2 regions of the Roseomonas sp. SRI_022 genome follow, and region 2 is predicted to be linked to the other one. Evidence: predicted binding sites of a transcription regulator. Region 2 holds the regulator's gene; the other holds the start of a gene.
What was found. The regulator LexA, encoded in region 2, represses DNA repair genes until DNA is damaged. The targets are predictions, from matches to a motif close to TGTTCTANNTANGTTC.
Positions count from the first base shown of each region.

Region 1: a site for LexA is predicted at 5,286-5,301, ahead of AC2YHJ_RS11645 (ImuA family protein). Genes of this name have one in related genera too.

Region 1 is NZ_JBYCZL010000009.1:188,881-204,211, reverse strand. Features, by position in the region: gene AC2YHJ_RS11680 (NAD-dependent epimerase/dehydratase family protein) at 1-494, opposite strand, end outside; gene AC2YHJ_RS11675 (D-sedoheptulose-7-phosphate isomerase) at 491-1,075, opposite strand; gene AC2YHJ_RS11670 (tripartite tricarboxylate transporter substrate binding protein) at 1,077-2,045, opposite strand; gene AC2YHJ_RS11665 (LysR family transcriptional regulator) at 2,117-3,001, opposite strand; gene AC2YHJ_RS11660 (YjiS-like domain-containing protein) at 3,120-3,341, shown strand; gene cysE (serine O-acetyltransferase) at 3,349-4,002, opposite strand; gene AC2YHJ_RS11650 (cysteine synthase A) at 4,092-5,114, opposite strand; gene AC2YHJ_RS11645 (ImuA family protein) at 5,323-6,066, shown strand; gene AC2YHJ_RS11640 (Y-family DNA polymerase) at 6,114-7,673, shown strand; gene AC2YHJ_RS11635 (error-prone DNA polymerase) at 7,670-10,894, shown strand; gene AC2YHJ_RS11630 (hypothetical protein) at 10,961-11,425, shown strand; gene AC2YHJ_RS11625 (acyl-CoA carboxylase biotin carboxyl carrier protein subunit) at 11,385-11,588, opposite strand; gene AC2YHJ_RS11620 (hypothetical protein) at 11,700-11,837, opposite strand; gene AC2YHJ_RS11615 (isovaleryl-CoA dehydrogenase) at 11,834-13,006, opposite strand; gene AC2YHJ_RS11610 (acyl-CoA synthetase) at 13,022-14,674, opposite strand; gene AC2YHJ_RS11605 (ABC transporter ATP-binding protein) at 14,671-15,331, opposite strand, start outside.
Region 2 is NZ_JBYCZL010000007.1:155,764-171,094, forward strand. Features, by position in the region: gene AC2YHJ_RS09195 (flavin-dependent oxidoreductase) at 1-112, opposite strand, end outside; gene AC2YHJ_RS09200 (SDR family NAD(P)-dependent oxidoreductase) at 225-1,040, shown strand; gene AC2YHJ_RS09205 (isocitrate/isopropylmalate dehydrogenase family protein) at 1,049-2,140, opposite strand; gene AC2YHJ_RS09210 (flagellar FliJ family protein) at 2,266-2,655, shown strand; gene AC2YHJ_RS09215 (Bug family tripartite tricarboxylate transporter substrate binding protein) at 2,684-3,667, shown strand; gene AC2YHJ_RS09220 (mandelate racemase/muconate lactonizing enzyme family protein) at 3,674-4,750, opposite strand; gene AC2YHJ_RS09225 (hypothetical protein) at 4,834-5,838, shown strand; gene gltX (glutamate--tRNA ligase) at 5,890-7,287, opposite strand; gene AC2YHJ_RS09235 (ComEC/Rec2 family competence protein) at 7,407-9,572, shown strand; gene lexA (transcriptional repressor LexA) at 9,733-10,455, opposite strand; gene AC2YHJ_RS09245 (glycosyltransferase family 2 protein) at 10,649-11,506, shown strand; gene AC2YHJ_RS09250 (hypothetical protein) at 11,503-11,742, opposite strand; gene rpsD (30S ribosomal protein S4) at 11,906-12,523, shown strand; gene AC2YHJ_RS09260 (class I SAM-dependent methyltransferase) at 12,684-13,334, shown strand; gene AC2YHJ_RS09265 (cysteine dioxygenase family protein) at 13,635-14,159, shown strand; gene AC2YHJ_RS09270 (DMT family transporter) at 14,246-15,136, shown strand; gene AC2YHJ_RS09275 (NAD(P)/FAD-dependent oxidoreductase) at 15,133-15,331, shown strand, end outside.

The DNA.
Region 1 (15,331 bases), on a different contig from region 2:
CTGATGAGCTCCCCGGACCGCTTGGTCGCGGCATAGAGCGACACCGGATGGTCCACCCGATCCGTCTCGGCGAAGGGAAGGCTCCGATTCCCCCCATAGACCGAGGAGGACGAGGCATAGACCAGATGCTCAAGCCGCTTCAGGCGCCGGGCCAGTTCCAGCACCACCAGATGCCCCATCACATTGGCCTGGACGTAGGCATAGGGGTCCACCAGGGAATGCCGCACCCCCGGCTGAGCCGCGAGATGAACGATTCGCGTCACCTCGGCATGGCTCTCGGCGAGGCCCAGCATCGCCTCGCGATCCGACACATCGGCCTCGAGGAACCGGAAACCCGCCCGAGATTCGAGCCGCCCCAGCCGCGCCCTCTTCAGACCGACATCGTAATAGGCGTTGAGGCTGTCGACGCCGACCACCTGGTCTCCGCGGGCCAGTAACGCCTCGGCCACATGCATGCCGATGAAGCCGGCCGCGCCGGTCAGCAGGACGGTCATGCGCGCACCAGCCGGTCCTCGAGCAGGGTCATCACCGCATGTCCCAACGCGATATGCGCCTCCTGGATGCGGGCCGTCACGTCGCTTGGAACCACCAGGGCATGGTCGCATACGGCCCGCGCCGGCCCGCCATCGCCGCCGAGCAGCCCGACCGTGACGATGCCCATGTCGCGCGCCGTCTCCAGCGCGCGCAACACATTGGGCGACTTTCCGCTGGTGGTGATGCCGAACAGCACGTCCCCGGCGCGCCCGAGGCCGGAGAGCGGACGTGCAAAGACCTCCTCGAAGCCGTAGTCGTTGCCGCCCGCCGTCAGCGCCGTCGGATCGAGCGTCAGGGCGATGGCCGGCCAGGATGGCCGCTCGACGGCTGAGCGAAGGCGAATCAGCAATTCCGTCGCCAGATGCTGCGCATCGGCCGCGCTGCCACCATTGCCGCAGAAGAACAGCCGCCCCCCCCCGCGGATCGCCGTTTCGCAGGCATCCACCACGGCGATCACCTCGCCTGCGCTCTCGGCGGCGAGCCGGCGCCGCAGCACGGCGCCCTCCTCCATCATCGCCGCGAAATGCGCGGCCTCCTCCATCTCAGCTATCCGCCGTGATGCCGTTGGCACGGATCACACGCCCCCATTTCTCGATCTCCGTTGCGAGGAAGCGGCCGCAGACCTCGGGGGAGGAGGCCTGCACGTCGCATCCCTGCTCCTCGATCTTCGCTTTCACATCCGGATCGGTGATCGCGCGGGTCAGCGCTTCATGCATGCGGCGGATGATCGGCTCGGGCGTGCCGGCGCGGCCGAGGAAGGCCCACCAGGTCGGCGCCTCGAAATCCCCATAGCCCTGCTGCGCGAAAGATCGCACCCCGGGCACGTGCCGCGTCTCCCCGCGTGTCGTCACGGCAAGCGGCCGCAGCGCGCCGCTGCGGATGTGCTGGCTGATGATGACGACGTTCGACATGAAGAGCGGAACATTCCCGGCAAGCGCATCCTGCACGGCGGGCCCACCGCCGCGATAGGGCACATGGGTCAGTTCGATCCCGGCCTGGCTGGCCAGCAAGGTGGTCGAGACATGCGCGAGGCCGCCGGCGCCCGAGGTCGCATACCCGATCGAATCGGGCGCCCGCTTCGCGGCATCCACCACATCCTGGAAGGTCCGGTAGGGCGTGTCCTTGTGCGTCACCAGGGCGAGCGGCCCTGTCGCAACCAGGCTGACGGGCGCGAAGGCCTCCGTGGCGCGATAGGGCAGGCGCATCACGGTCTGGTTGGTCGCCTCATTGTCGTAGGCGAGCATCCAGGTGTAGCCGTCGGGCTGCGCGCGGGACATTTCGGTGCCGCCAATCGACCCTGACGCCCCGCCGCGATTGTCGATCACGACGGGCTTGCCGAGCCCCTCGGCCAGCTTGGCCTGGAACAGCCGGGCGATGGTGTCCACCGACCCACCAGGCGGAAAGGGCACGATCACGCGAACCGGCCGCTCCGGCCATGCGCCCTGGGCACCCGCGACTCGCGGCGCAGCAAGGCCTGCCGCTGCCAGGGTCAACACCGCGCGACGATCCATCAGACAGCCTCCCAGCCTTTTTCGCCCCACTCAGGGCGTCACCGGGCAGATGGCATGACAGCCTGATCCGCTCAAGCCTGGGTTACCGCCGCTTCGGCGAAGCCGGCGCGGATCGCCTCTGCGAGGGTCTCGACCACGGGGCCGCCTGCATCGCCCGTCACCAATATGATGGAGAAATCGGGCAGCGGCGGCATGGCGTCCTCCGGCCCCAGGAACCGCAACCCGGGTGGCAGTGGACCCGGCAACCCGACGGTGACCGCGAGGCCCGCCAGCGTCGGCGCGAGCGTCCCGGCCTGCGAGGTACTCTTATAGGCAACGCGCCAGGGCATGCCGGCCGCATCAAGGGCGCGCACCGCGGCGCGGTGCCAGACGCAGTTCGGCTGCGCGGTGGCGAGCGGCAGAGGCGAGCGCCGATGGGTGGCGTGGCCGGTTGAACCGATCCAGCGCAGCCCGGCCTGCCAGAGCGGCTGCCCGACCATGCCGGGGCGTTCATTGCCGCCCGACAGCAGGGTCAGGTCGATCTCGTCACGCAGGAGCCGGTCCACCAATTCGTTCGACGGCGCGCAGGTGACCTCCACCTCCACGGCGGGATGCACCTCGGCAAACCGCGCGAGAATCCCCGGCAGCCAGCGCAACGCATAGTCATCCGGCGTGCCGAGCCGCACCGTCCCCGAGACCGGCGGGGCGCGGAAGGTCGCGATGATCTCGTCATGCATAGCGAGCAGCCGCCGCGCGCGTTCCAGCAGCCAGGCGCCATGCGGCGTGGTCTCGACGCCACGTGGTCCGCGCAGCAGCAGCGATTGCCCGAGCGTCTCCTCGAGCCGGCGGATCTGCATAGACACCGCCGATTGGGTGCGGCCTACGGCATTGGCCGCACGGGTGAAGGACCCGCCCTCGGCGATCAGCACGAAGGCGCGGAGCAGGTCGGGATCGATGCCCGGGGGAATGGCCAGCATGACGGTGCCCTCCGGCCGCATGGATCAACGATATTGATGTTAAACGTCAAGCGATTTCGTTTTCCTGATGCCCCCTCCACCCCCATCTTCCGGGCAGGCGCTTTCAGGAGGACGCCACATGGCGATCAGCACCCTTCCCGTTTCCCACACCCTCCGGGCCGGAGCCGCGCGCGGCACCACCTGGCTCGGCTGGCTGAACCGCATCCTCCAGGCCGTCGAAAGCCGTCGTCACCTGGCAGAGATGGACCGCCGCATGCTGGCCGATATCGGGCTCAGCCGGGCCGAGGCACTGGAAGAAGCTGCCCGGGCGCCGTGGGATCTGACGCCCAGGCGGCGCTGATACCGGGTCAGCGGGTCGTTTCGGGCTGGCGCTCCAGCTCCGCGACCCGCGCCCGAAGCGCGGCGAGTTCCGCCCGCATCGCCGCGAGTTGTTCCCCCACAGGATCGTCCTCGGGATCGGTCAGCCCGTAGCCGACCATCGGGTCGGCACAGGGCGAACCCGCCGGCGGTCGCGCCGGGATGCCCACCACGGTGCAGCGCGCGGCCACATCCTTCGTCACCACGGCATTGGCCCCAATGCGCGCCCCGTCGCCGATCAGGATCGGCCCGAGCACCTGGGCCCCCGCCCCGATCGCCACGCCGTTGCCGATCGTCGGGTGCCGCTTGCCGGGGCTGCCCGACAGCCCGCCCAGCGTGACACCGTGGTAGATCAGCACGTCATCGCCGATCTCCGCCGTTTCCCCGATCACCACGCCCATGCCGTGGTCGATGAAGAACCGCTTGCCGATCTGCGCACCGGGATGGATCTCGATCCCGGTCAGGAAGCGGCCGATATGGGAGACAACGCGCGCCAGGCCCCGCAGCTTCATGCGCCACAGCCAATGCGCCATGCGGTGCCAGACCACGGCATGCAGCCCGGCATAACAAAGGATCGCCTCCGGCCAGGACGGGCGGGCGGGGTCGCGGCTGCGGATGGCGCGGGCGAGTTCGATCACTTCCATGGATGCCCCCGAAGGCTGCGCGCGCAGGGCAGGTGTGGCGGCTGCGCACGGAACACAAGGCAATGCGGGCGGCGACATGACCGCCCGCGTCAGGCGAGCCAGGGCGGCACGGGCAGGCCCTTGCCGCGCAGGAATTCCGGATTGAACAGCTTGGACTGGTACCGGGCGCCACCATCGCACAACAGCGTGACCACCCGGTGCCCCGGCCCGAGCGCCTTCGCCACCCTGATCGCCGCCGCGACATTGATGCCGGTCGAACCGCCGACCGACAGTCCTTCATGGATCTGCAGGTCGAAGATCTGCTCCAGCGCGTCCTCGTCCGTCACCTGCACGGCGTCGTCGATCAATGCGCGGTCGGGTTCGAGATTGCCGGGCACGCGGGCGGCCTGGCCGATGCCCTCGGTGATCGAATTCCCTTCCGGCTTCAGCGTGCCGGTCTTCACCCAGGAATAAAGCGAGCTGCCCATCGGGTCGGCGAGCACGATGCGCACGCCAGGCTTGCGCGCCTTCAGCGCCCGCGCCACGCCAGCGAGTGACCCGCCGGTGCCACAGGAACAGGTGAAGGCGTCCACGCGGCCATCCGTCTGGGTCCAGATCTCGGGGCCGGTCGTCGCCTCATGCGCCGCGCGGTTCGCCGTGTTGTCGAACTGGTTGGCGTGGACCGCGCCCATCTCCTCCGCCAAGCGGCGGCTGAAATGGACGTAGTTGCCGGGGTCGGCATAGGGCTTGGCCGGCACCAAGCGCAGATCGGCGCCGATCATGCGCAGGAAGTCGATCTTCTCCCGGCTCTGCGTCTCGGGAATGACGATCACGCTGCGATAGCCGCGGGCATTCGCGACCAGGGTGATGCCGATGCCGGTATTGCCCGCCGTGCCTTCCACAATAGTGCCCGGCTTGCCGGGCACGAGCAGGCCGCGCCGTTCCGCATCAAGGATGATGCCGAGTCCCGCGCGGTCCTTCACCGATCCGCCGGGATTCATGAATTCCGCCTTGCCGAGGATCTCGCAGCCCGTCGCCTCGCTGGCGCGGCGCAGGCGGATCAGCGGCGTGTTGCCGACCGCACCCTCGAAGCCGTCCACGATGCCACTGGCGGGGGGCGGGACTGCATCCATGATGAGGCGTTCCTTGCTCGTATGAGGAATGATGGTCGGGTGCCTCGGACAACCCGACAAGGGGCAAGAAACCGTTTCTCCTGAATGACTTGCCGGCAGAAATCCTTGGCCTGTGCGGTGCTTTCTGGGCGAAAGCCTCCACGGTCCTTGACCTCCGGAGCATCGATATTAGAACATAAAGCGAACATCAGCGGCCTTCCCCCTGGCCATGTCCGCCTCCCCGACCCACGCCCCGCTCGATCGTCCCGCCCTGATCTCCGCGTTGCGTGCCCGCATCGCGCGAATGGAGCGTGCCGGCGCGGCCGAGGCCTTGGCGGCGCGGGGGGAGGATGCCGTCTCCCTCGCCCCGGCCATCGACGCCGCGCTGCCCTGGGGTGGCCTGCCGCGCGCCGCGCTGCATGAGATCCTGGCGGCCGAACCCGGTGCGGCCGCCGGTTTTGCGGCCATGCTGCTGGCGCGCGCCGGTGGCACCGTGCTGTGGATCGCGCCCGAACCGGATGCCTGGCCGCCGGGCCTCGCCCGTTTCGGCCTATCCCCTGCCCGGCTCGTGCTGGTGCGTGCCCCGCGCGGGCAGGATGCGCTCTGGGCCATGGAGGAGACGCTGCGCTGCCCGGCCGTTGGCGCTGCGCTGTTGGTGACCGGCGAGCTCGACCTGACCGCCGCTCGGCGATTGCAACTCGCCGCCGAGGCCGGGGGCGTGCTGGGCCTGCTGCTGCGTTCGGGCGAGGACGGCGCCGCCCCAACCGCCGCCCTGACCCGCTGGCGGGTCGGTGCCGCGCCGACCGAAAGCCAGAGCCAGCATGAAATCGGCGACCCGGCCTGGAGCCTGGATCTGCTGCGCTGCCGGGGTGGGCGGGGCGGCGCCTGGCGCGCCATCTGGCATGAGGGAAAAGCCAGCCTGGTCACGGAAGACGGTGCCGCGCGCAGTGCCCCGGCCCGGAGGCGGGCATGAGACGGCGCTGCTGCCGCCCGCCCCGCATGACGATGCCGCCGGGTGACATGCCGACTTCCGATTCACTGATCGCGGGGTCCGGGGAGGCCGTTGCCTCCCCGGCGGGGGTCGAGGGGGCGGCGCCCCCTGGCGTCACTCCCCGCCGCATCCTCGCCCTCCTGCTCCCTCGCCTGCCCGTCGAACGCCTGCGTCTTCACGGCCCCGCCGCTGTCTGGGCACAGCGCGGGTCGCGACGCCTGCTGGTGTCGGTGAATGCCGAAGCCGAGGCCGCTGGTCTGCAAAAGAACCAAGCGGTCGCGGATGCACAGGCGATCCTGCCAGGGACGACCCTGGTGCCGGAGGATCCCGCCGAGGATGCCATGGCACTGGAACGGCTGGCGCTCTGGGCGCTGCGCTTCACGCCACTGGTCGGGCTGGAAGGCGGGAATGCGCTGGTACTCGACATCACGGGCGTGGAGCACCTGTTCGGCGGCGAGGCGGCCCTGCGGCAGGAGGTGTTGGACCGACTGGCACGCATGGGCCTGTGGGCCATTGGCGCGGTGGCGGGCACGGCCGGAACGGCGATGGCGCTGGTCCGCGCCGGTTGGGAAGGCCTGGTGCCGCCGGGCCGGGAGGAAGCCGCTGTTGCGCCGCTGTCTTTGGCGGCCCTCAACCTGGAGACGGCGATGATCAGCGCCCTGCAGAGCATTGGTCTGCGGGATGTCCGCACTGTGGCGGCGCAACCGCGAGCGGGGTTGGCGCGGCGGTTCGGTGCTGGGCTGGCGCGGGCGCTGGACCAGGCGCTGGGGCGTGCCACGCGCCCGATCACACCGATCCGCCCCCCACCGGAGATGGCCGTGGCGCAGGACTTCGCCGATCCGGTGGTGACGCGGGAGGGAATCGAGGCCGCGCTGATCGGCCTGTTGGATGAGTTGTGCCGTACGTTGCGTGAGGCCGGACGCGGCGCGCGACGGATGCTGTTGCGCGCGCACCGCGTGGATGGCGACGTGCAGGAGATCGCAATCGGCACGGGCCTCGCGACGCGCGACCCCAGGCACCTCGCGCGCCTGTTCCACGCGAAACTGGAACGCTTGGCACCGGAGTGTGGCTTCGAGCGGATCGCGCTGGAAGCCCCAGGCACGGACCCGCTGACCGGAATGCAGGAGGGGCTGGGCACGGCGGGACGCGCGGCGCGGCAGGAAGAACTGGCGCAACTGCTCGACCGGCTGTCGCAGCGCCTGCCGGTTTGGCGCTTGGCGCCGCGGGCAAGTCAATGGCCGGAAAGGGCCATGGTGCGAGTGAACGCGTTCGAGGCAGTGGAGGTACCGGAAGGCTGGGCGCCGCGACCATGGCCCGTGCGGCTACTGCGGCGGCCGCCTATCCTGCAGGTGATGGCGCAGGTGCCGGATGGCCCACCTTTCCGCCTTCGATTCGGCCGCATCTGGCATCGCGTGCTGCGCGCCGAGGAGGCCGAGCCGATCGAACCGGAGTGGTGGCGAGACAGGTCGGATCGCCTACCGCGTAACTATTATCCAGTGGAGTTGGACTCAGGTGCGCGGCTCTGGGTCTGCCGCGCCGGGCCGATGGGTCCTGAAGCGCGCTGGGTGCTGCATGGGCATCTGCCATGACCCTCTTCGCCGAACTGGGTGCATTGACGAATTTCACCTTCCTGGAAGGGGCCTCGCATCCGCACGAACTGGTCATGACCGCGAAGACGCTCGGACATGCGGCGATCGGTGTGGCGGACCGCAATTCCTTCGCCGGAGTGGTACGGGCGCATGTCACGGCAAAAGAACACGAGTTGCGCTTTGTGCCTGGTGTGCGGCTCTGCCTGACGGATGGCTGCGAATACCTGGCCTGGCCGACCGACCGCATCGCCTGGGGGCAGTTGACGCGACTGCTTTCGGAAGGGCGGATGGCCGCCCCGAAGGGCGAATGCCGCATCGGCCGGGAGGCGCTGATCGCGCATGCGCAGGGTAGCGTCATGGCAAGAATCGCGCCGGAGGATATCGGCACGGATTTCGCGGCCCGGCTGCGGGCCGATGCGGCGGTATTGCAGCCACATCTCGCCCTGCCGCTATTCTGTGCAGCGCCACGCCATTATCGCGGCGATGATCGCAAGCGTCGGGACAGGCTGGCACCGCTTGGCATTCCGCTGCTGGCAGCCGGCGGCGTGCGCTTCCATGTGTCAGCGCGGCGACGGCTCGCCGACGTTCTGACAGCAATCCGCCTACGGACCACGGTCGATGCGATCGGCTTCGCAGCAGAGGCGAATGCCGAAGCACGCCTGAAGCCTCCGGCGGAAATGCTGCGGCTATTCCAGGGACATGAAGAAGCGGTGACGAACACGCAGCGCGTGATCGAGGCCTGCCACTTCAGCCTCCACCAGTTACGCTACGAGTATCCGAAGGAAGTGCTCGACCCTGGCCGCACGGCGCAGGAAACGCTGGAAGCACGCATCGAGGAAGCACTGGCCAAACGTTGGCCGGAGGGCCCCTCGAAGAAGCTGCGCGGCCTGCTCGATGAGGAACTCGCGCTGATCGCGACACTTGGCTACGCACCCTACTTCCTGACGGTGCACGAGATCATCCGCTTTGCGGAGAGCGAGGAGATTCTTTTCCAGGGCCGCGGATCGGCCGCGAATTCGGCGGTCTGCTACGTGCTGGGCATCACTTCGGCGGACGTGGATGCCCATGACCTGCTCTTCGCCCGCTTCCTCTCGACCGCGCGCAACGAGCCACCCGACATCGACGTGGATTTCGAGCATGAACGCCGCGAGGAGGTGATCCAGCACATCTACGAACGCTATGGTCGCAAGCGTGCCGCGCTCTGCGCGACCCTCGCCTGTTACCGACCACGCAGCGCGATACGGGAAGTCGGCAAGGCGCTCGGCCTGACCGAAGACGTCACCGCCGGACTCGCCAAATCCGTCTGGGCGCCGCACGGGGATCGCGACATGGCGGACGTCGCAACCGAACAGGGACTGGACCCTACGGGTGACCCGCGCCTCGCCATGGCGCTCGAACTCGCGCAGGAGATCCAGGGCTTCCCACGCCACCTTTCCACCCATGTCGGCGGCTTCGTCATCACCGAGGGTCCGCTGGTTGAACTCGCCGTCGTGTCCAATGCAGCGATGGAAGACCGCACCACCCTCGAATGGGACAAGGATGACGTCGAGGCGCTCGGCATCCTGAAGGTGGATGTGCTCGGCCTTGGCATGCTCACCTGCCTGCGGCGCGGCTTCGAGCTGATCGAGAAGCATCACGGCAAGCGCATCGCACTACGCGACCTGAAGCCGACCGATCCGTGCGTCTACGACATGCTGCGCCAGGCCGACGCGATCGGTGTCTTCCAGGTGGAAAGCCGCGCGCAGATGAACATGCTGCCGCGTCTGAAGCCCCGGAAGTTCTACGACTTGGTGGTCGAGGTGGCGATCGTCCGGCCAGGGCCGATCCAGGGTGACATGGTGCATCCCTATCTACGGCGACGGGATGGGCTGGAGAAACCCGATATTCCGGGACCGCAAGGCGGCGATCCGGACGAGTTGAAAGTCATCCTGGAACACACCTACGGCGTGCCGCTGTTCCAGGAACAAGCGATGAAGATCGCCATCACCGCGGCAGGCTTCTCCCCGAGTGAGGCCGATGCGCTGCGTCGCTCCATGGCCAGCTTCCGCAACCAGGGGACCGTCGGCGGTTTCGCGGGGAAATTCATCGAAGGCATGGTCGGCCGCGGCTACCAGCGGGATTTCGCAGAACGCTGCTTCAATCAGATCAAAGGTTTCGGTGATTACGGCTTCCCTGAAAGCCACGCCGTGTCCTTCGCTCTGCTCGTCTATGCCAGCGCCTGGGTGAAATGCCACCACCCCGCAGTCTTCACCTGTGCCCTGCTCAACAGCCAACCCATGGGATTCTACGCCCCGGCGCAACTCGTGCGGGATGCTCGGAACCATGGCGTGCAGGTCAGGCCGGTCGACGCCAACCACAGTGACTGGGACTGCACGCTGGAAGCTGCGCCGGACAGCACGGATGGTCTGGCGCTGCGGCTCGGCCTGCGGATGGTCACGGGGCTGTCGGGGGATGCCGGCGCGCGCATCGCTGAGGAGCGCGCAGCCGCCGGGCCCTTCGCCTCGATCGCCGATCTGGCGCGCCGCGCATCCCTGGACCGCCATGCACTCGAAGCCTTGGCCAAGGCGGATGCCTTCCGCGGCCTTGGTCGCGACCGCCGCGCCGCCTTGTGGGACGCGGCGGCGCTGACTGCCTCCGCCCCGCCCCTCGCCGCGCATGAGGGCGCCGAGGTCGCACCCCGCCTGCCGCGCGCGACGGCCGGCGAACAGACTGTGCTCGATTATGCCGGCACGGGACTGACGCTGCGCGCCCACCCTATGAAGCTGCTGCGGCCGCAGTTGGATGCGCTTGGCCTGGCAGACACGCGCAGACTGGCCGCCGCACAGCAAGGGCGCCGGCTGCGCGTCCCCGGCCTGGTGCTGGTGCGGCAACGCCCCGGCAGTGCCAATGGCGTGGTGTTCTTCACCATCGAGGACGAGCACGGCATCGCCAACCTGATCATGTATCCCGACACAGCGGAACGCTTCCGCGCTGCGGTCGTCGCCGCCAAGCTCGTGATCGCGGAAGGAACGGTGGAGCGGCTCGAAACGGAAAACGTGCCGGTCATCCATCTGCTGATCCGCAGCATCAGCGACCGGACGGACCTGCTGGCGACGCTGCACCACCTGGACGATGCCCGATGGGAGAACGCCATGGCCCGGGCCGATGAGGTCCGGCATCCGGATTACCGCCGTGACACCCCGCCCCGGCTGCGTCTGCCGCCCAGCCGGGATTTCCACTGACGACGAAGTTATTGCGAATCATTCGCAACATCGCTAGCCTTGCGGAACGCAACGAGAGGATTCTGCATGGCGATCAGCGGACTCCCGGACTGGCCCTGGGCCGGGACCATGGCGGACGACCTGCCAGCGCAGGAAAAGCTGTTGCTGGACGCGGTCCGCGCCTGGCATGGCGCTGCCCGTGCCGGCCGGCCGCCGCTTCCCGCCGCCGCGATGATCCTTGCCACCGAGGATGCCGGACCGGCCGCCCCCCCACTCGACGCCCTCCTGCGCGCCGCGCCAATCCAGGCGGGCTGCCCGCTCTGCCAGAGGGTGGCGCCGCAGGAAGCCGCATTGCTACTTGCCTGCGCCCTCGCGCAGCGCGGTGCGCGCAGCGAGGCGCTGGCCGCCCTGCTTCGCCTGCTGCCGCTGCAGGCGGCCTATGCCGCCATGCCGGCGGCGATCCATCTCGGCTGTGCTTTTCGCCGGTCAGGACTGCTGCTGCGCCATCCGATCAGGGAAGCGATGCGTCCCCGTCCAGCGGCGCGAGGGTGACGATCCCCATCCCTTTCTCGACACTGTCGCCCGCCGCGCAGCCGACAGGGGCGACGATGCCATCCGCCGGTGCGGCGATGCGCGACTCCGTCTTCATCGCCTCAGGGATCGCAATGACCTGACCGTGCGAGACGCGGTGGCCGACATCGACCAGCGCCCGCACACGCGCCCCGGGAGCGGTGCCGACAGCCGGCCCTCCGCAGCGGCTTGCTCGCCAAGCGGCGCGTAGAGGTCGACCTGGTCCTCTCCGGCGAAGGTGAGGCTGACGACGCCATCATTCAGCGTGAAAGGCACCAAGCGCAGCATGCCGCGCACCATCCGTCAGCCGGCCGAGCAACCCGCGCATCGTCGCCGCATTCGCCCGGACCGCCTCCGAGCGCGGATCGATGGAGGAAGCGGGAACGCGAGTCACGCCGTCTCCTTGAACAATTCGCGCCCGATCAGCATGCGGCGGATCTCGCTGGTGCCCGCACCGATCTCGTACAGCTTCGCGTCCCGCAGCAACCGCCCCGTCGCATTGTCATTGATGTAGCCATTGCCGCCGAGGATCTGGATGGCATCCAGCGACGCCTTGGTTGCTGCTTCCGCCGCGAACAGGATCGCACCGGCGGCATCCTTGCGCGTGGTGCGCCCTTGGTCGCACGCGCGTGCCACGGCGTAGACATAGGCGCGACACGCGCTGAGCTGCGTGTACATGTCGGCGAGCTTCGCCTGGATCAGTTGGAATTCGCCGATCGCCTGCCCGAACTGCTTGCGTTCGTGGACATAGGGCACCACCAGGTCGAGGCATGCCTGCATGATCCCGAGCGGCCCTGCCGCCAGCACCGCGCGTTCGTAGTCGAGACCCGACATCAGCACCCGCACCCCGCCGCCGACCTCGCCGAGGACATTCTCCGCCGGCACCTCGCAATCCTCGAAGACGAGTTCCGAGGTCGGCGAGCCGCGCATGCCGAGCTTGTCGAGCTTCTGCGCCGGCCGGAATCCCTTGAAGTCGCGCTCGACGATGAAGGCGGTGATGCCCTTGGGTCCCGCCGCCGGATCAGTCTTGGCGTAAACGACCATGGTTTCGGCATAGTGCGCGTTGGTGATCCACATCTTGGTGCCGTTCAGCACGTAGCGGTCGCCGCGCTTGTCGGCGCGCAGCCGCATCGAAACGACATCGCTGCCCGCGCCGGGTTCGCTCATGGCCAGCGCGCCAAGGTGCTCGCCGGAGATCAGCTTCGGCAGATAGCGCCGCTTCTGCTCATCGCTACCATTGCGGCGGATCTGGTTGACGCAGAGGTTCGAATGCGCGCCGTAGGACAGGCCCACGGAGGCCGAAGCGCGGCTCACTTCCTCCATCGCGACGCAATGGGCGACATAGCCCATGTTCGCACCGCCATACTCTTCCTCGACCGTGATGCCATGCAGGCCGAGCGCGCCCATCTCCGGCCAGAGATGGCGCGGAAACTCGTCGGTCCGATCGATCTCGGCGGCGATCGGCGCGATGCGCTCGGCGGCGAAGGAGCGGACGCTGTCGCGCAGCATGTCCACCTCATCGCCGAGGTTGAAATCGAGGGTCGGGATCTGGTTCGCGGGCATTCGGTCACCTCGCCGTCAAGAATTGGGCGTGTTCAGGCCACTGCCAAGCATTTGCCGCAAGGTCACGCGCATCACCTTCCCGGTCGCGGTCAAAGGCAGGCTTTCGGCGAAGATGACCCGCCGGGGGTAGAGATGCGCGGCAAGGCGCGCCCGGACGAAGCTCTGGAGCTCATCCGCCAGCACTGGGTTGGGATCAATGCCAGGTCGCGGCACGACCACCGCTGTCACGGCCTCGGTGCGGATCACGTCAGGCAGCCCGATCACCGCCGCCATCGCCACGGATGGGTGCCGAAGCAGACAATCCTCGATCTCTCCTGGGCCGATCCGATAGCCCGATGAGGTAATGACGTCATCGGCGCGTCCGATGAAGCGGAAACAGCCATCCTCCTCCTGCACGCCGGCATCGCCGGTCAGCAGCCAGTCGCCGTTGAACTTCGCCGCCGTCGCCTCCGGGTTGTTCCAATAGCCGAGAAACATCACCGGATCGGGGCGGCGCACGGCGATCATGCCCGGTTCGCCCGGCTGCCGCGGCAAGCCCTCAGCATCGAGGATCGCTACCTCATGCCCCGGCACAGCGCGGCCCATCAGTCCCGGACGGACCGGCATCAAACCCGCGCAATTGGCGATGACCAGGTTGCATTCCGTCTGGCCGTAGAACTCATTGATCGTGATGCCGAAGGCGTTGCGCCCCCAGTCCAGCATCTCGGCACCCAGCGTCTCCCCACCGCTGCCGATGCTGCGGACGCGATGGCCGAAGCGCGCCGGTTCGCTGACCTGGCGCATCATGCGCAGCGCCGTCGGCGGCAGGAAGGCATTGCGGATCTCGTGTTCCGCCAGCAGTCGAAAGGCATGCTCGGGGTCGAACTTCGCCATCCGATGCGAGACCACGGAAACGCCGTGATAAAGCGAGGGCAGAAGCACATCGAGCAGGCCGCCGATCCAGGCCCAGTCCGCCGGCGTCCAGAACCGGTCTCCGGGACGTGGGAACAATTCCTGCGGCATCTCCACGCCCGGCAGGTGGCCGAGCAATACGCGATGGGCCAGCAATGCCCCCTTTGGTGCACCCGTGGTCCCCGAGGTGTAGATGATCAGCGCCGGATCATCGGCCGAGGTTTGCACGGGTGCGCCATCGCCGTGCGTACGCTGCATCTCCTCCCACAGTGACGATGCCCCGGGCCGCGCGCCGTCCGCGTTCAGGATCACCCGCAACTCGCCAAGATTGTCGCGGATACCGGAGAGCTTCGCGAGGCCGACATCGTCCGTGATCACGGCACGGGCGCCAGAATCCCGCAGCCGGAACTCCAGCGCATCGGGGCCGAAAAGCTGGAACAGCGGCACCGCGATCGCGCCGATCCGGTAGGCCGCGAGATGCGCAATCGCCGCCTCCGCGCCCTGCGGAAGAAGCACCGCGACGCGGTCGCCACGCTCGACGCCTTGTGCCTCCAGGACTGCCCCAAGCCGCGCCGAGGTCTCGCGCAGCGTGTCGAAGGTGATCCGTTCCGGCGCGGCGCCCGGTGTGACATTAGTCAGGGCGAGCCGGCCACTACCATCGGCCCATCGGTCGCAGCAGGCCTGCGCGACGTTGAAGCTCGGCGGGATGTCCCAGTGGAAGCGCGCGACGAGATCGTCGTAGCTCGCCGCATCCGGGAGCAGGGCCGTGTCTCTCACAGCCAGCGCTTCCGCCGCTTGTAGGATTTCAGGTTGCGGAAGGATTTCCGGTCGGCGCCATGGCCACCCAGGTAGAACTCCTTCACGTCCTCATTCTCCGCCAGGGCCGTTGCCTCGCCGTCCAGCACCACCTTGCCCTGCTCCATGATGTAGCCGTAGGAGGCGACGGACAGCGCCATCCGGGCATTCTGTTCCACGAGCAGGATCGTGATGCCGAGGTCGCGGTTGAGCCGCCGGATGATCCCGAAGACTTCCTTCACCAGGAGAGGGGACAGGCCCATCGAAGGCTCATCCATCAGGATCAGCCGCGGGCGCGCCATCAGCGCCCGCCCGATCGCCAGCATCTGCTGCTCCCCACCGGAGAGATAGCCCGCGAGCCCGGTCCGCTCGCGCAGCCGCGGGAAGTAGTCAAACACCATGTCGATGTCGCGCTTCACATCGGGGTCACTGCGAATGAAGGCGCCGAGGCGGAGATTCTCCACGCAGGTCATGTCCGCGATGATCCGGCGCCCCTCCATCACCTGGAAGATGCCGCGGCGCACGATGCGGTCGGGATCAGTGCCGTTGATGCGTTCGCCACCGAACAGGATGTCGCCGCGCGTGACCTCGCCTTCCTCGGTTCGCAGCAGACCCGAGATCGCCTTCAGTGTGGTCGAC
Region 2 (15,331 bases):
GCGGCTTGATCTCGGCGCTCTGCTCGAACACCTCGACCTCGATGCCGGCGGCGTGCAGCGACAGTGCGGCCGTCAGCCCTCCGATGCCTCCACCGGCGATGATCACACGCATGAACGAACCTCCCTCGCGCCGGCAGGATAGCCGCGTGGGGCGGCCCGGTCAGCCCTGGGCAAATCCCCTGGCTGGGCCCAGGCTGCAAGGCGAAGTTGCGGGGAGGAAACCCATGACGCGCATCGTCCTCATCACCGGCGCGGCGGGTGGGATCGGCCGGGCCATGGTCGCTGCAACGCTTGCGGCGGGGCATGCCGTGGCGGCGCTGGACCGCGACCGGGCAGGATTGTCGGACCTGCTGGCGGCGCATCCGGGCGCCGCATTGCATACGGTCCATGCCGATCTTGCCAGTGCAGAGGATTGCCAAGCCGGCACCGACGACGCCATCGCGCATTTCGGGCGGATCGATGCGGTGGTGAACAATGCCGGCATCGGTGTGTCCAGCCTGCGCCCGGATGCGGAAACGCGCCTGCCCGCGATCGAGGAGCTCGACGCGGCCATCTGGGATCGCTTCTTCGCCATCAATGTCCGTGCACCGGCGCTGCTGACGCGAGCGGCGCTGCCGATGATGCGCGCGGGCGGCTGGGGGAGGGTGGTGAACAACACCACCTCCTTCCGCACCATGCTGCGCGTGCTGCCCTATGGCGCGACCAAGGCGGCGCTGGAATCCGCCTCCGCGGTCTGGGCGGCGGAACTGGCGGGTACTGGCATCACCGTGAATGTGCTGATCCCGGGTGGCCCGACGGACACGCCCTTCATCGGTGCTGGTGCCTCCTGGCCGCGGGAACAGATGCTGCGGCCACTGATCATGGGGCCGCCACTCGCCTGGCTGCTGTCGGACGATGCCGCCGGCTTCAATGGCCAGCGAATCACCGCAGGACGCTGGGATGCTGCGCTGCCCGCGGCGGAGGCCGCGGCGAAGGCCTCACGCCCGATCGGCTGGCCGGAACTTGGTGCCGACGCGGTGTGGCTGCAGGGAGGGCGGTAACACCGCGCTCAGCTTCCGATCTTCACCGCCACCGCGCGCGCCGCGGCAATCGTGCCGTCCCTGCCGCCGATGTCGGGCGTGCGCAGCCCTTCTGCGAAGGCTGCATCCACCGCGGCATCGAGTTCAGCCGCCGCATCGGCATAGGCCTGCCCGGCGCCCTTGCCGGCCAGCCAGTCCAGCATCATCGCCGCTGACAGGATCGTCGCCGTCGGGTTCGCCAGGCCCTGGCCGGCGATGTCCGGCGCCGTGCCGTGCGCCGGCTGAAACACCGCATGGGTGTCGCCGATATCGGCGCTCGGTGCGAAGCCCATGCCGCCCACCAGCCCGGCGCCGAGGTCGGACAGGATGTCGCCGAACATGTTCTCGGTCGGCAGCACGTCGAAGGCCCAGGGCTGGCGCACCAGGTCGAGCGCCATGGCATCGACGTAATGCGCACCATGCGCGACATCGGGGTAGTCCGCGGCGATCTCGGCGAAGATGCCACGCATGAAGGCGAAGGCGCGGAACACATTGGCCTTGTCCACCAGCGTCACCGTGCCGCGGCGGCCGCGTCGCGCCGCACGCTGCTGCGCCAGGCCGAAGGAGAAGCGGGCCAGCTTCTCGGTCACGCCCCGCGTGATGCGCAGCGTCTCCTCCGCCATGTCATGCGTGACGGTGCCGCGGTCGCGGGAGAAGAACAGGCCCTCGGTGCTCTCGCGTACGATCACCAGATCGATCTCGCGCGCACGCGGATCGGCCAGCGCCACGGGCACGCCGGGCAGCGCGCGGAAGGGGCGGACCCCGGCGTAAAGGTTCAGCCTGAACCGAAGGTCGAGCTGCGGTGCTATCTCGGTCCCGTCATCCGTGCGGATCTCCGGCCACCCCATTGCGCCGAGCAGGATGGCATCGGCCTTGGCGGCTTTGTTGAAGGTCTCCTCGCTCATGGCGGTGCCGGTGTCGCGGTAGCAGAAGGCGCCGGCGCGCAGTTGCTCGTAGTCGAGGCCGAGGCCATGGCGTTTCGCGAGCGGTTCCAGCACGGCCAGCGTCGCGGCAGTCACCTCGGTGCCGATCCCATCCCCGGGCAGCACGGCGATGCGATGGGTGTTGGATGGCAAGGGCATGGCGGTTCCTCGGGGCGCTTTGCGGCGTTCTCCCATGCGTGCCGCCGGGGCGCCAGCGCCGCATCTTCACGCGTGCGCAACTTTCCGGCGCCTAGAAGCGAAGGACGGACGGAGGATCCGAAGCCGTGCCCCGAGACCCATACGCCATCCTCGCGAAACTACGTCGCCTCGACACCCGTGAAGCCCAGGGGCGCTTGGCGGAGGCGCAGATGCTGCTGCTCGCCCAGCGGGCCGCCGCCGAGGCGGTCGAAGCCGAGCTCCGGCGCGAGCGCCCCGAAGATGCGCTGGGCACCTATGGCGCTTTCCTCGCCCGGCTGCTCGCCGCCCGCCAGCAGCAGGCGGTCGCCCTGGTCCGCGCCGGCGCGGTGCTGGATGCCGAGCGGGACGCACTTGCCGCCGCACGCATCGAGGAGAAGGTGCTCGGCCAGTTGCGCGAGCGACGCACCACCGCGGAACGCCGCAGGCTGCTCCGCCGCGAACAGGCGCGGTTGGAGGATGCGCTGCCACGGGGCTAGTCTCCGGGCCGAGCCGGAGGAAACCCGCATGAACATCCGCATCCGCCGCCGCGCCTTGCTCGGCGCCGCCAGCCTGCCCCTGCTGCCCGCCGTGGCGCGCGCGCAGTCCGACTGGCCGAACCGCCCCGTGCGCATCATCGTGCCGTTTCCGCCGGGCCAGGCCTCGGACATCATCACGCGCCTCGTCGCCGATGAATTGTCGAAGCGCTGGCCGCAGCGCGTCGTGGTGGAGAACCGCGCGGGCGGCGCCGGTGCTCCCGCGCTGGAAGCGGGCGCCCGCGCCCCGGCGGATGGCTACACGCTGACGGCGGGCACCTCGGGTACGCTCGGGGTCAATCCCTCGGTGCTGCCGCGCCTGCCCTATGATGCCGAGAAGGATTTCGCGGCCATCACGAACATCGCGATGGTGCCGCTGCTCGTCATCGCCAATCCCTCTGTGCCCTATCGCACCATGGCGGAACTGGCCGAGGCGGCGCGAGCGCAGCCGGGGGTGCTCGACATGGCCTCGGCGGGGCCGGCGACCAGCCAGCACATGGCGGCCGAGCTGCTGATGATGCGCGCCAACATCCGCTTCAACATCGTGCACTACCGCGGCAGTGGCCCGGCCATCGCGGACGTGATCGCCGGCAACGTGAAGCTCATGACGGATTCGGTCGCCTCCGCGCTGCCGCATATCCGCGACGGGCGCGTGCGCGCGATCGCCCTGTGCAGCGCGCGGCGCGTGCCGCAACTGCCGGAGGTGCCGACCATCGCGGAGACGTTGGTGCCTGGCTATCAGGCCGCCGGCTGGTCGGGTCTGGTCGCCCCCACCGGCACGCCTGCCGAGATCATCCGCCGTATCAATGCCGATGTCGTCGCCATCCTCCGCGAACCGGCGATCGCCGACCGCATCATCCAGATGGGCGCGGTGGCGGATCCGATGACGCCGGAGGAATACGCGACCTTCATCCGCACCGAGATCGCGACCTTCCGCGAGGTCGCGCGCGCCGCGAATGTGCGTCTGGAGGGCTGATCCGCCTTAGCCGGGGTCGGGTTCGAGCCCGAGCCCCGGCGCCGTCGGCACGGCGATGGCGCCGCCCTCCGGCACCAGCGCGTTGCCATACGGCGCGCGCTGGAGGTCGGCGAAGTAGATCTCGATCGGCTCCGCTTCCTCGGTCGCGGCGAGGAAGTGCAGCGTCGCCAGCAGCCCAGGGCCGAAATAGGGGCAATGCGGCACCAGCCGAACCCCGGCCTCGCGCGCCAGTTCGGCGATTTCCAGCATGGCGGAGAGGCCGCCGATCTTGGTGACGGAAGGCTGCACGACGTCCACCGCGCGCGTTTCGAACATGCGGCAGAAATCCTCGACCGTGCCGTTGCATTCACCGGCCGAGACCGGCACCGGGGAGGCGGCGCGGATCCGGGCGATGGCGGGAATGTCCTCCGGCGGCCAGATCGGCTCCTCGACCCAGCCGATGTTCAGCGCGGCGACATCCTCGCAGAACTGGACGGCGTCGGCCTCGGTGTCCCAGGCGCAGTTGATGTCGAGCATCAGCGGGATCTCGGGTGGTGCGGCGTCTCGCGCGGCGCGGATGCAGCGCAGATCGACCTCGTGCAACTTGATGTGGCGATAGCCGCGCGACAACGCCTCGGTCACGTTGCGCGCCACGTCATTGGGTGCGCCGTAGCGCAGCAAGGACGCATAGGCCGGAACCGACGGCCGCGCGGCCTCGCCGAGCAGCGCGTGCAACGGCTTGCCCGCCGCCTTGGCCCGGATGTCCCACAGGGCGATGTCGATCGCCGAAAGGCCGAAGGTGACCGGGCCATTGCGGCCGAAATTGTGGAAACGGCGCGCGAGCATGCGCGTCAGCCCCGCGATGTCGCGCGCATCCTGGCCGATGCAGGCTGGGCCGATCAGGCGGTCAATCGCATCCTTCGTGGTTTCCACCAGGGTGAAGCCGAAGCCCTCGCCCCAGCCATGGATGCCGGCATCGGTCTCGACACGCACCAGCAGCGCATCCATCGCCTTGAGGTGCAGGTTGCCACCCACGCCGCCGGCGCTGGCGCCATAGGTGAAGTCGGTGCGGTGATGATGCGTGGTGACCCTGGTGATCTTCATCGGCGTTCCCTTCCGCGCGCTGCGCGTCCGACCGATACTGGCGGCAAGTGCCGGCGGGCAGAAGCCGGGGACGGGGGAATGCCATGACTGATCGTGCGGGATGGGAAGCGGCGGGCGACTGGTACCATGCCTGGTTCACCGGGACGGTGCTGGCCGCGGTGTCGCGTCGCGGCCCCAGCGATGCCGCGGAGCTGGTGTTCCGCGTGTTCCGTCGCCAGCAGCAGCAGACCTTTCTCGCGGGGTTGGCGAAGCTCGGCATCGATCATTTGCCGCCTGCAGTGGCGGCCGCGCGCTACCACTACCTGTCGAACTTCATCGGTGGCGTCGGCGTCGAATATGTCGAGGAAAGTTCGCGCAAGGCCTGGATCCGCTACCCGCCGCCGCGCTGGATCTGGCCGGGCGCCACCATCTGCGGCATTCCGTCGGAGGTGAACGCCGCCATGCTGCGCGGCTGGCACGCCAATAACGGCGTGATGCTGGGCCGGCTCGGCCTCGGCTTCGTCTGCACAGGACAGACGGTGGATGGCGATCCGGGGCTCGAGGGCTACTACATCGAGCACGACCGCGACCTGGCCGAGGACGAAAGGCTGCGCTTCGCGAAGCACGAACGCATGCCGCGCTTCGACCCGACGAAGGCGCCGCGCCTGCCCACGGCGGATTGGCCGGCCGAGCGGCTCGCGAAGGCGAAGCGCGGCTACGCCATGGAATACGTGCGCAGCATCATGCAGGAAGCGGTTGGCCTGCTGGGCGAGGATGCCGGCGGCGCGCTTCTCGCGCATGCCGCGCGGCTGGTTGCCATGCAGCATGTCCATGCACTGGCGGCCACGCTCGGCGTGACGACGCTGCCGGACTTCCTGCTTGCGATGGCGCGGGCCGAGGGCGATGCCGAAGCGTCTCTGACGCCGCAGTCCGATGGCAGCGTGATCCTCGCCCGGCGCAACCTGCCGCTGTTCCGCGGCATCGAGGCAACGCCCGCGATGACGACGGCCTGGGAGGCCCTGATGCGCGGTACGCTCGCCGCCTGGGATCGCTTCGCGCGGCTGGAGGCGGCCGGCCCGATGGCCTGGCGGATCAGCGCGGATCAGTAGCGGATGGTCGGCCCGGCGATACGCAATGCCGCCTCGCCGGGCTTGAGGGTGTCAGCCTTTCGCCGCACCCAGGATGCGGAACAGGCTTTCGTCGCGCCCCAGCGCCCAGAGCACCGAGTTGATCGGCGGGCTGGTCAGGCTGCCGCACAGCGCCGCGCGCAGCGGCTGCGCCACATCCTTCAGCTTCACGCCCTTCACATCGGCGTAGTCGCGCAGCCACTGCTCGAGATCCGCCTTTTCCCACGGTGCGGCCGAGAGGAACTCCGCGAGGTCGGCAAGCCGTTCCCGCGCCTCGGGCGTCAATGCGGCGAGCGCCTTCTCGTCGATGGCGGGGAGGCCCTCATGCGCGGCGAAGGCGGCGGCGCCGGCTAGTTCCTCCAGCGTGCGTGCGCGCTCCTTGAGGTCGGGCATCAGCATCCCGACCCGCTCCGCGCCATCCGTACCGAACAGCGCGCCGCGGCGGCCGAGGATGGTCAGCACCTCCCTGGTCAGCCGCTCGTCATCCGCCTGGCGCAGATAGACGCCGTTGAGATGCGTCAGCTTCGCATAGTCCATGCGCGAGGCGGCGCGGCCGACATCCTTGATGTCGAACAGCGCGACCGCGCGGTCACGCGGCACGATCTCCTCATCGCCATGGCCCCAGCCGAGGCGCAGCAGGTAGTTGTTCACCGCTTCCGGCAGATAGCCTTGCTCGCGGAAGTCGAGCACCGACACCGCACCGTGCCGCTTCGACAGCTTCGCGCCATCGGCGCCATGGATCAGCGGGATATGCGCGAAATGCGGCCGCCGCCAACCCATCGCGTCATAGACCATGCATTGGCGGAAGGTGTTGGTCAGGTGGTCGTCGCCGCGGATGACATGGGTGATCGCCATGTCGTGGTCGTCCACCACCACCGCATGCAGATAGGTCGGCGTGCCGTCGGACCGCAGGATGATCATGTCATCCAGCTCGACATTGCCGACGCGGACCTCGCCTTGCACCAGGTCATGGACGACCGTCTCGCCTTCGAGCGGCGCCTTGATGCGGATGGCGAAGGGCTTGCCCTCCTGTTCCGGCCCGGGATCGCGGTCGCGCCAGCGGCGGTCGTAGCGGGGCGGGCGGCCCTCGGCGACGGCCTTCTCACGCATCTCCGCGAGTTCCTCCGGCGTCGCCCAGCAGCGATAGGCCTTGCCCATGGCGAGCAGGGCATGCGCGATCTCGGCATGGCGCGCCTCGCGGCTGGCCTGGAAGACCGGCGCCTCATCGGGTGGCAGGCCCAGCCAGTTGAGGCTTTCCAGGATCTGGTCCACCGCCGCCTGGGTCGAGCGTTCCCGGTCCGTATCCTCGATGCGCAGCAGGTAGGCGCCGCCGTGGTGGCGGGCGAAGAGGTAGTTGAACAGCGCGGTGCGCGCCCCGCCGATATGCAGGTAGCCGGTCGGGGAGGGGGCGAAACGGGTGCGGACGGTCATGTCACCTGGGCTCAGTCACGAGGGCGCCTCTTAGACCAGATTGGCCGGCCTGGGTGAACCCGCGCGCGTGGAAGCCACTCCCGCGGAGCCATCTCATCATCCTAGAATGAACGCAGGAGTTGCGGAACGTCCCACTGTCCAGCACCGTCGCGCGCATTCTGCCGGGCCGAGCCATCGACCGCTGCCGTGCCTCGGCGGGCGACGCCGCGGTGCTGCTGGCCGGCGAGCGCGGGCGGCTCGCGCCATGGCTGGCGGTGGCGATGGGCGTCGGCGTGATCGGCTACTTCGCGCTGCGGGAAGAACCGCCGGGTTGGTCCGTGGCGCCGGCGCCGGTGCTGATCCTGCTCGCAGTGCTGGTGGCGCGGCGCGCACCGCAGGCCGGCTGGGCGGTCGGGCTGGTCGGTGCGGCGGCACTGGGTTTCGGGGCCGCGGCCTGGCATGCGGGACAGGCCGCACCGCTGGCCGCGCCGCCGGTCCGGGCGGTGGTCGTGACCGGCATCGTCCAGGATGTGGACCTGTTGCCGGAAGGGCGACGACTGACCCTGGCCGAACTCCGCTTCGGGCCTGACGAGCCGATCCAGCCCCGGAGTTTTCGCATCCGGCTGCGCGCCAATGATCCGGCCCGGCCCGAACCTGGCGACCGCGTCACGGTCCGCGCCCTGGTGCGTGCGCCGTCACCGCCGGCCTTCCCCGGCGCCTGGGACTTCCAGCGCAGCGCCTTCTTCGCGGGGCAGGGCGGTTCCGGTTTCGCCATCGGCCCGGCTGAGGTCGCCCCGGCGGAGGGGAGCGGGCGGCCCTTGTCAGGGCTGCGGACGACACTGGAAACACGTGTCGCCGCCGTGGTGCCGGGCGCCGCCGGGGCGGTCGCCTCCGCATTGCTGACAGGCGGGCAGAGCGCCATCCCGCGCACCGATCTGACCGCCATGCGCGATTCCGGCCTCGCGCACCTGCTTTCGGTCTCCGGCCTGCACATCGCCATTGTGATGGGCGTGACCTTCTGGGTGGTGCGGCTGGTGATCGCCTGCTGGCGATGGCTCGCGCTGCGGGTGGACAGCAAGGCCATGGCCGGTGTCGCGGCGCTGGCCGCGGGCGGCTTCTACATGCTGCTGACCGGGTCGCAGGTGCCGATGCAGCGGTCCTTCGCGACCGCCGTCCTGGTCACGCTGGCGCTGCTGACCGGACGCCGGGCGGTGTCCATGCGCAGCCTGGCACTGGCGGCCGCAGCGGTGATGCTGGTCGCGCCCGATGCAGTGCTCGGCCCATCCTTCCAGATGTCCTTCGCCGCGGTGCTCGCCCTGATCGCAGGGTGGGAGGCGCTGAAGGGCCCGATGGCCCGGCTGCGGGGCGCTAGCGCCTGGTGGCGCAAGGGGTTGGTCTTCGTGGTGGGGCTGGTCGTCACATCGGGGCTGGCGGGGCTGGCGACGGCGCCTTTCGGGCTCGCGCATTTCGGCCGGCTGCAATGGTATGGCGTGGCGGCGAATGCGGTGGCAGTGCCCCTGACCTCGGTGCTGGTGATGCCGGCCGGGATGGTTGCCGCCGCGCTGATGCCGCTGGGGCTTGAAGGCCCGGCGCTGATGGTGATGGGTTGGGGGTGCGAGGCTGTGCTCGCCGTCGCGCGGGAGGTGGCCGCTTGGCCCGGGGCGGCGCAGACGGCGCGGCCCATCCCGCCCTGGGGCCTCGCGGCCTTTGCCTTCGGTATGGTCTGGCTGTGCTTGTGGCGATTGCGTTGGCGTTGGCTCGGACTGCCGGTCATGGCGTTGGGCCTGGCCAGCCCGGAGCTGCACCGCGCGCCGGATCTGTTCGTGTCGGGCGATGCACGGCTGATCGGCGTTGTGGCCGATGGCGCGATGTGGCTGCAGCGGCAATCGGGGGCCTCAGTGCTGACCCGGGACTCCTGGCTGCGCGCCCATGGCCTGCGCGAGGCACACCCGCTGCCGGGACAGGGCGAGGCCGCCGACGGCGCCGTCGCCTGCAATCCCGGCGCATGCCTGCTGCGGCCCGTGCCGGGGGCGCCGGCCGCGGTGCTATTGCGCGGCGATCCGGTGGCCGGCCATTGCGGGCGGGTAGGCTTGGTGGTGTCGGCAGAGCCGCTGCGTGGCCGCTGTGCCGGCAGCCAGGTGATCGACCGCTTCTCGGTATGGCGGAACGGCCCGCATGCGGTCTGGCTCGATGCGGCGGGCCCGCGTGTCGTCTCCGATCGTGTCTGGCGCGGCGCGCGGCCCTGGGTGCCGCCGGTGCCGATACCGCGCGGGCGGGAGGAGCAACCGCCCGCGCCGATCGAATAGCGCGCCGATGCCGCGCGGCGAACCGGATCGAGGCGATTGCCAGGAATGACGTCGTCCTGCACGCCGTTCGCCGCGTGCTGGAACGGCGCGACGGTGCCGAAGTTCTATGCTGCGCTACGCGACCCGGTGCACCCCTGGACGCCGACGGCCCTGGCGGGTCTCAATACCGCCGCAGCAGCCCCACCAGCCGCCCCTGCACACGCACCCGGTCCGGTCCGAAGATGCGTGTCTCATGCCGCGGATTGGCCGGTTCCAGGGCGATCGAGTTCCCCCGCCGGCGGATCCGTTTCAGCGTCACCTCGTTCTCATCCACCAGCGCGACGACGATCGACCCGTTCTCGGCCGTGTCGGCGCGATTGATGATCACGGTGTCGCCGTCGAGAATGCCGGCATCGATCATCGAATCGCCGGCGACCTCCAGCGCATAATGATCGCCATTGCCGATCAGCGCCGCGGGAACATCGACGCTCGCGCCATTGTCGCGCAGCGCCTCGATCGGCAGGCCGGCGGCGATCCGGCCGTAGAGCGGCAGCGTGACCGGGGCGCTGTCATTCGCCTCGGCGGGCGGGCGGGCGGGCGCATGGGTTGCGAAGGGCCCGCGGATGACATTGGGGCCGAGCGGGGCCTCAGGCGCCTTGGCCGCGGCACGGCTGCTGCGCGGGGCGAGGTTCTCCGGCAGGCGAATGACCTCCAGCGCGCGGGCGCGATGGGCGCGGCGGCGGAGGAAGCCGCGTTCTTCCAGCGCCGTGATCAGCCTGTGGATACCGGATTTGGATTTGAGGTTGAGCGCGCCCTTCATCTCCTCGAAGGAGGGAGAAAATCCTGTCTCGCGCAGGTGGCGGTCGATGAACATGAGCAGCTCGTGCTGCTTGCGCGTGAGCATTCCTGCTCCTCCTCCTGGCGCCGGGTCCTGCGACTCGGTCGGAACAAATGGGCAACCTCACGCGTGTTCTATTTAGGTTCCGGAGTCACAGTCAATCGCTTTTGCGTGTGGATGAATCTGTGGATGGAATGGTCCGCCCGCGCGGCGCCGGAGACCTCGCCCGCCGCTGCGGGGAGTGGCACAGATGCGGGGCATGTCCCGCCCTGATCTTTCCGTCCTGATCGCCGCCCACCGCCTGCGGCGCGAGGTCCCGCTGGCCGTGGCCTCGGTGTTCGGGCGATCGGTGGGGGCGGCGGTTGAGGTCGTCATCGCCTCCGACGACGGCACCGACTACGCCGAGGTGCTGCCGCATGACCCGCGCCTGCGCTTCACGGCGGTCGGACCTGTCGCCAGTGGCGCCCATGCGGCGCGCAACCGGGCGCTTTTCCTCGCCGCCGGTACCCATGTGCTGATGCTGGACGGCGACGACGCCCTGGAAGGTCCGCCGGACGCAATCGCCAGCGCGCTGGCGATGACGGGCGCGGCCGGGGCGGTCCTGGTGCCGAGCGTCGTGCGCGACGCGATGGGGCTGGCGGTGCGACGCATTCCGGAACCGGGCACACGGCGCTTCGGCTTCGCCGATTGGGCCTCGGCCTTCGCATCGCTACACCTGATGGCGCGGCGGGACCTGGCCCCGGCCTTCCGGCCGTTCCGGCTGATCGACGACGTCCTGTTCGACCTCACGGTCTTGGCGGCGGTCGGTGGCTCCGTGCCGGTCGCGGATGGCCTTGCCTATCGCTACCAACTGAGGCCAGGCCAGGCGACGGATACCGAGGGTGGCCGCTTCGATGCCGAATATGCGCAGGCGCTTGGCTTGATCACTGTGGACGGCGCCGGCTTCGGGCGCCATGCGGGGGCGGTGGCTGCGGTGCTGCGGCGGTGGCGGGCGATGAACCGCCTAGTGGGTGGCGGTGGGTCGAGGCCGGGGCTCGGCGACTACCACCGGGCGGTCGCGGCCTATCTGGCCGACGAATGGCCGGCCGGCCGCCGGCGCCGGGCCGGCGAAACCTAGAGCTTGGCCGCCAACTTGCGCGCCAGCAGCAGGCCGAGCCCGCCACCGGCCGGCGCCGCGGGCAGGGCGAGCAGCCAGCCCACCGCATGATTGCCCGCCATGACCAAAGCGAGCCCGGAGTACAGCATGAGGCCGCCGACCAGGCTACCGACGACGCCCGCCGTCAGGCCGAGCACGAGGATGTCCGAACGCGTCACCATGGTCGGCGAGTAGGCGCCGCGGGCCCTGTTTGACAAGCCCCGCCAGGGCACCTATGGGACCGCCACCTTCCGGGAACGTGGACGGACCTTCGGGGTCCGCGCCCGCCCCCGCCCAGTCCGGGCAGGGGCCTACCGGGACAACAGCCCTTCGGGGCACAGCGAAGAAGGCCCGACCGTGTAACGCGGCGGGGTGCAGCGCATGACCAAGCGCGCAGAATCCAAGTACAAGATCAACCGCCGCCTTGGCGTCAATCTCTGGGGCCGCGCCAAGTCCCCCATCGCCAAGCGCGAATACGGCCCCGGCCAGCATGGCCAGCGCCGCAAGCAGAAGCCGACCGACTTCGGCGTGCAGCTGATGGCGAAGCAGAAGCTCAAGGGCTACTACGGCAACATCGGCGAGAAGCAGTTCCGCAAGTACTACGAGGAAGCCGTGCGCCGTAAGGGCGACACCTCGGAGAACCTGATCGAGCTGCTGGAGCGTCGCCTCGATGCGGTGGTCTACCGCATGAAGCTGGCCGTCACGCCCTTCGCCGCCCGTCAGTTCGTCAACCACGGCCACATCACCGTGAACGGCAAGCGGGTGAACATCCCCTCCTACCTCGTGAAGGACGGCGACCAGATCGAGGTGAAGGAGAAGTCGAAGCAGCTGGTGGCCGTGCTCGATGCGACGCAGTCCGCCGAGCGCGACGTGCCGGAATACGTCGAGGTGGATCACCGCGCGATGCGCGGCAAGTTCCTTCGCGCGCCGAAGCTGTCCGACGTGCCCTATCCGGTCCAGATGGAACCGAACCTGGTCGTCGAGTTCTACAGCCGCTGATCCCTCGCGGGCTGGCCCTGCGCCGGCCTGCCACCTTTGCACGCGCGCCGTGGCATCCGCCCCGGCGCGCGTTGCGTTTGCGGAGCGGCTAGCCGGCCATCCTCGCGGCGGCCAATGATGCGTCGCTGCACATCCGGGCGAAGGACAGGCGGTTCCACCGATGCAGGGATTGTCCGACACCGACGGGGCCGACGCCCCGCGCTTCACCGTGGATTGGTTCAGCCGGTCCATCCCGGCCTGGAAGCATTTGTTCCCCCGGGTCATGCCCCGGCCCGCGCGCATCCTTGAGATCGGCGCCTTCGAGGGTCGCTGCACCTGCTTCATGCTGGAGCACATCCTGCCGGCGGACCTCGACGGGGAGATCCACTGCATCGATACCTGGGAGGGCGGGGTCGAACATGGCGGCATCGCCATGAACGCGGTCTTCGACCGTTTCCAGGCGAATGTCGCGGCGGTGCTGAAGCGCTTTCCCCGCCACAAGGTGATCGGCCATCGGCGCCTGTCCTCGGCCGCGCTGCGGGACCTGCATGCCGAGGGGTTCGCCGGCCGGTTCGACTTCATCTACGTGGACGGGTCGCATCAGGCCGCCGATGTGCTTGAGGACCTGGTGCTGTCCTTTCCGCTGCTGCGCCGAGGCGGGCTGGTGATCTGCGACGATTACACCTGGCAGCGCCAGCGCCTGGGGGAGGAGGACATCCTCGATACCCCGAAACTCGCGATCGATGCCTTCACCAACATTTATCGCCGGCGCCTGCGCTTTCCCGACTGGCCTTCGACCTACCAGGTGGCGTTCCAGAAGACGGTCGCCTGACGCGCGCCTCTCGGCGTCCACAAGACACTGCGCCTGCCCTTGAGTGGCGGGCGCTGCGCTCGCGGGTCACGGCATTGCCGCGCTCCGAAGGCCGCGACGTCCCGTGACCCATTCGATGCTGCCGGTCTGCCTGGCCGCGCAGCATCGCGGCTGCTCCTTCGCGCGGCAGATGCGTAGGGAATCATCATCTCTATTCGTGCTTGTTTGGGGATTGAGATTTCACCGCAGAAACCAGTTGCGGAAAACTTGTCTCCATTGGTAGGATTCGGTGCTGTCATCCCGCGTCGCAGGGTTCCGCCCATGAACGTCATCGCCACCCACACTGCCCTTGATGCCATGGCTGGCGGGATCTCGGCCGCGCTGCGGGCGTCGGGGGACGACCCCTCCGGCGCGGTGGCCGAGGTGCTGGGCCAATACGCTGCGGACCCGATGCTGCTGCTCGGCCGCGACTGTCCCTGTCGTGCCGAAACCTACATCCGCCATCTGCTGCATGAGGATGCGGAGGAAGGCTGGGCCGTCGCCGCCCTGGTCTGGCGCCCCGGCCAGATGTCCCCCGTCCACGCACACAAGGCCTGGTGCGCCGTGGGCGTGCATCGCGGCGTGCTGACCGAGACCTTTTACGACCTGCCCGCGCAGGATGGCGCGATGCCGGCGCTGTCCGGCATCGCACTGCGCCGCCCGGGCGACATCTCCTTCGGCCCGGCGCGCCCCGACGCCATCCACCGCCTGGCCAATCTCGGCACCGAGACGGCGATTTCCATCCACGCCTATGGACTGCCATATGGGCGGTTCTGCAGCGACCTGAATCGCGTCTTCGCCGCCTGATCGCTGGCCCGTGTTCGGGCGGGCATGCCTGACCCGCGCCAGCACAACGTATCCGCGCATGGCCGCACAGGGCAGTTTGCGCGGCGATGAATCCCAAGATCCTGATGGGCCTGGCCTTCGGCATCGCGTGCTCGATCATCTGGGGCGGGCACGCCGTCGTGGCGCGGCCGGCGCTGGCGGGCCAGGGCTTCCATCCCCTCGATCTTGCCGCGTTCCGGTATGCGCCGGCGGCACTGATGCTCGCGCCGTTCGCCTGGCGTGCACGGGCGGCGCTGAAACGCTTCGGTTGGGCGCGGCTGCTGGTCCTGTCCGCCTTCGGCGGCGCGCCGAACCTGCTGCTGTTCGTCTGGGCGCTGCGCTATGCGCCCGCATCCCATGGCGGGACTATCGCGCCGATGGTCATGCCGGTCGCCGGTGCGTTGCTCGCCATCCCGATGATCGGCGAATGGCCGAGCCGGGGCAGGGCGATCGCGCTCGGCGTGATGGGCATGGGCGTGCTGATGATCGGCTGGGACGGGGTCATGGGTAGCTATCCCGGCGCCTGGCGCGGCGACATCCTGCTGGTCCTGGCAGGGACCACCTGGTCGGTCTTCACCCTCTTGCTGCGCCGTTGGCAGGTGCCGGCGATCCCGGCGACGGCGGCCGTGACCATGATCTCGGCAGCCGCGGTGCTGCCGATCTGGTTGCCCTGGCGGGGCACGGCGGTGCTGGATCTGCCGGCGGGTCCGCTGATCGTGCAGTTCCTTGCCCAGGGCGTCGCGCTCGGGGCGCTGGCGATGTTCCTCTACGCGCGCGCGGTGGAGTTGCTCGGACCGACGCGCGCGGCCACCCTGTCCATCATGGTGCCCGTGACCGCGTTGCTGCTCGCAGGATTGTTGCTGGGCGAGCCGATCTCACTGCTGCAGGGGCTGGGCGCGACGCTTGCCGCCGGCGGCATGCTTGCGGCTGTGCTGTTCACCGGGAGAAGAACGGCATGACCATGCCGATGCCGCCAAGCCTCTGGGCTGCCACTGCCCCCGCTGCTCCGCCCACCGCGCCGCTGGCCGGCGACGCGCGCAGCGGCGTCGCCGTGGTCGGCGCCGGCTTCACGGGCCTGTCCACCGCGCTGCACCTGGCGGAGGCCGGCGTGCCGGTGACCCTGCTGGAAGCCGCGGAGATCGGCTGGGGCGCTT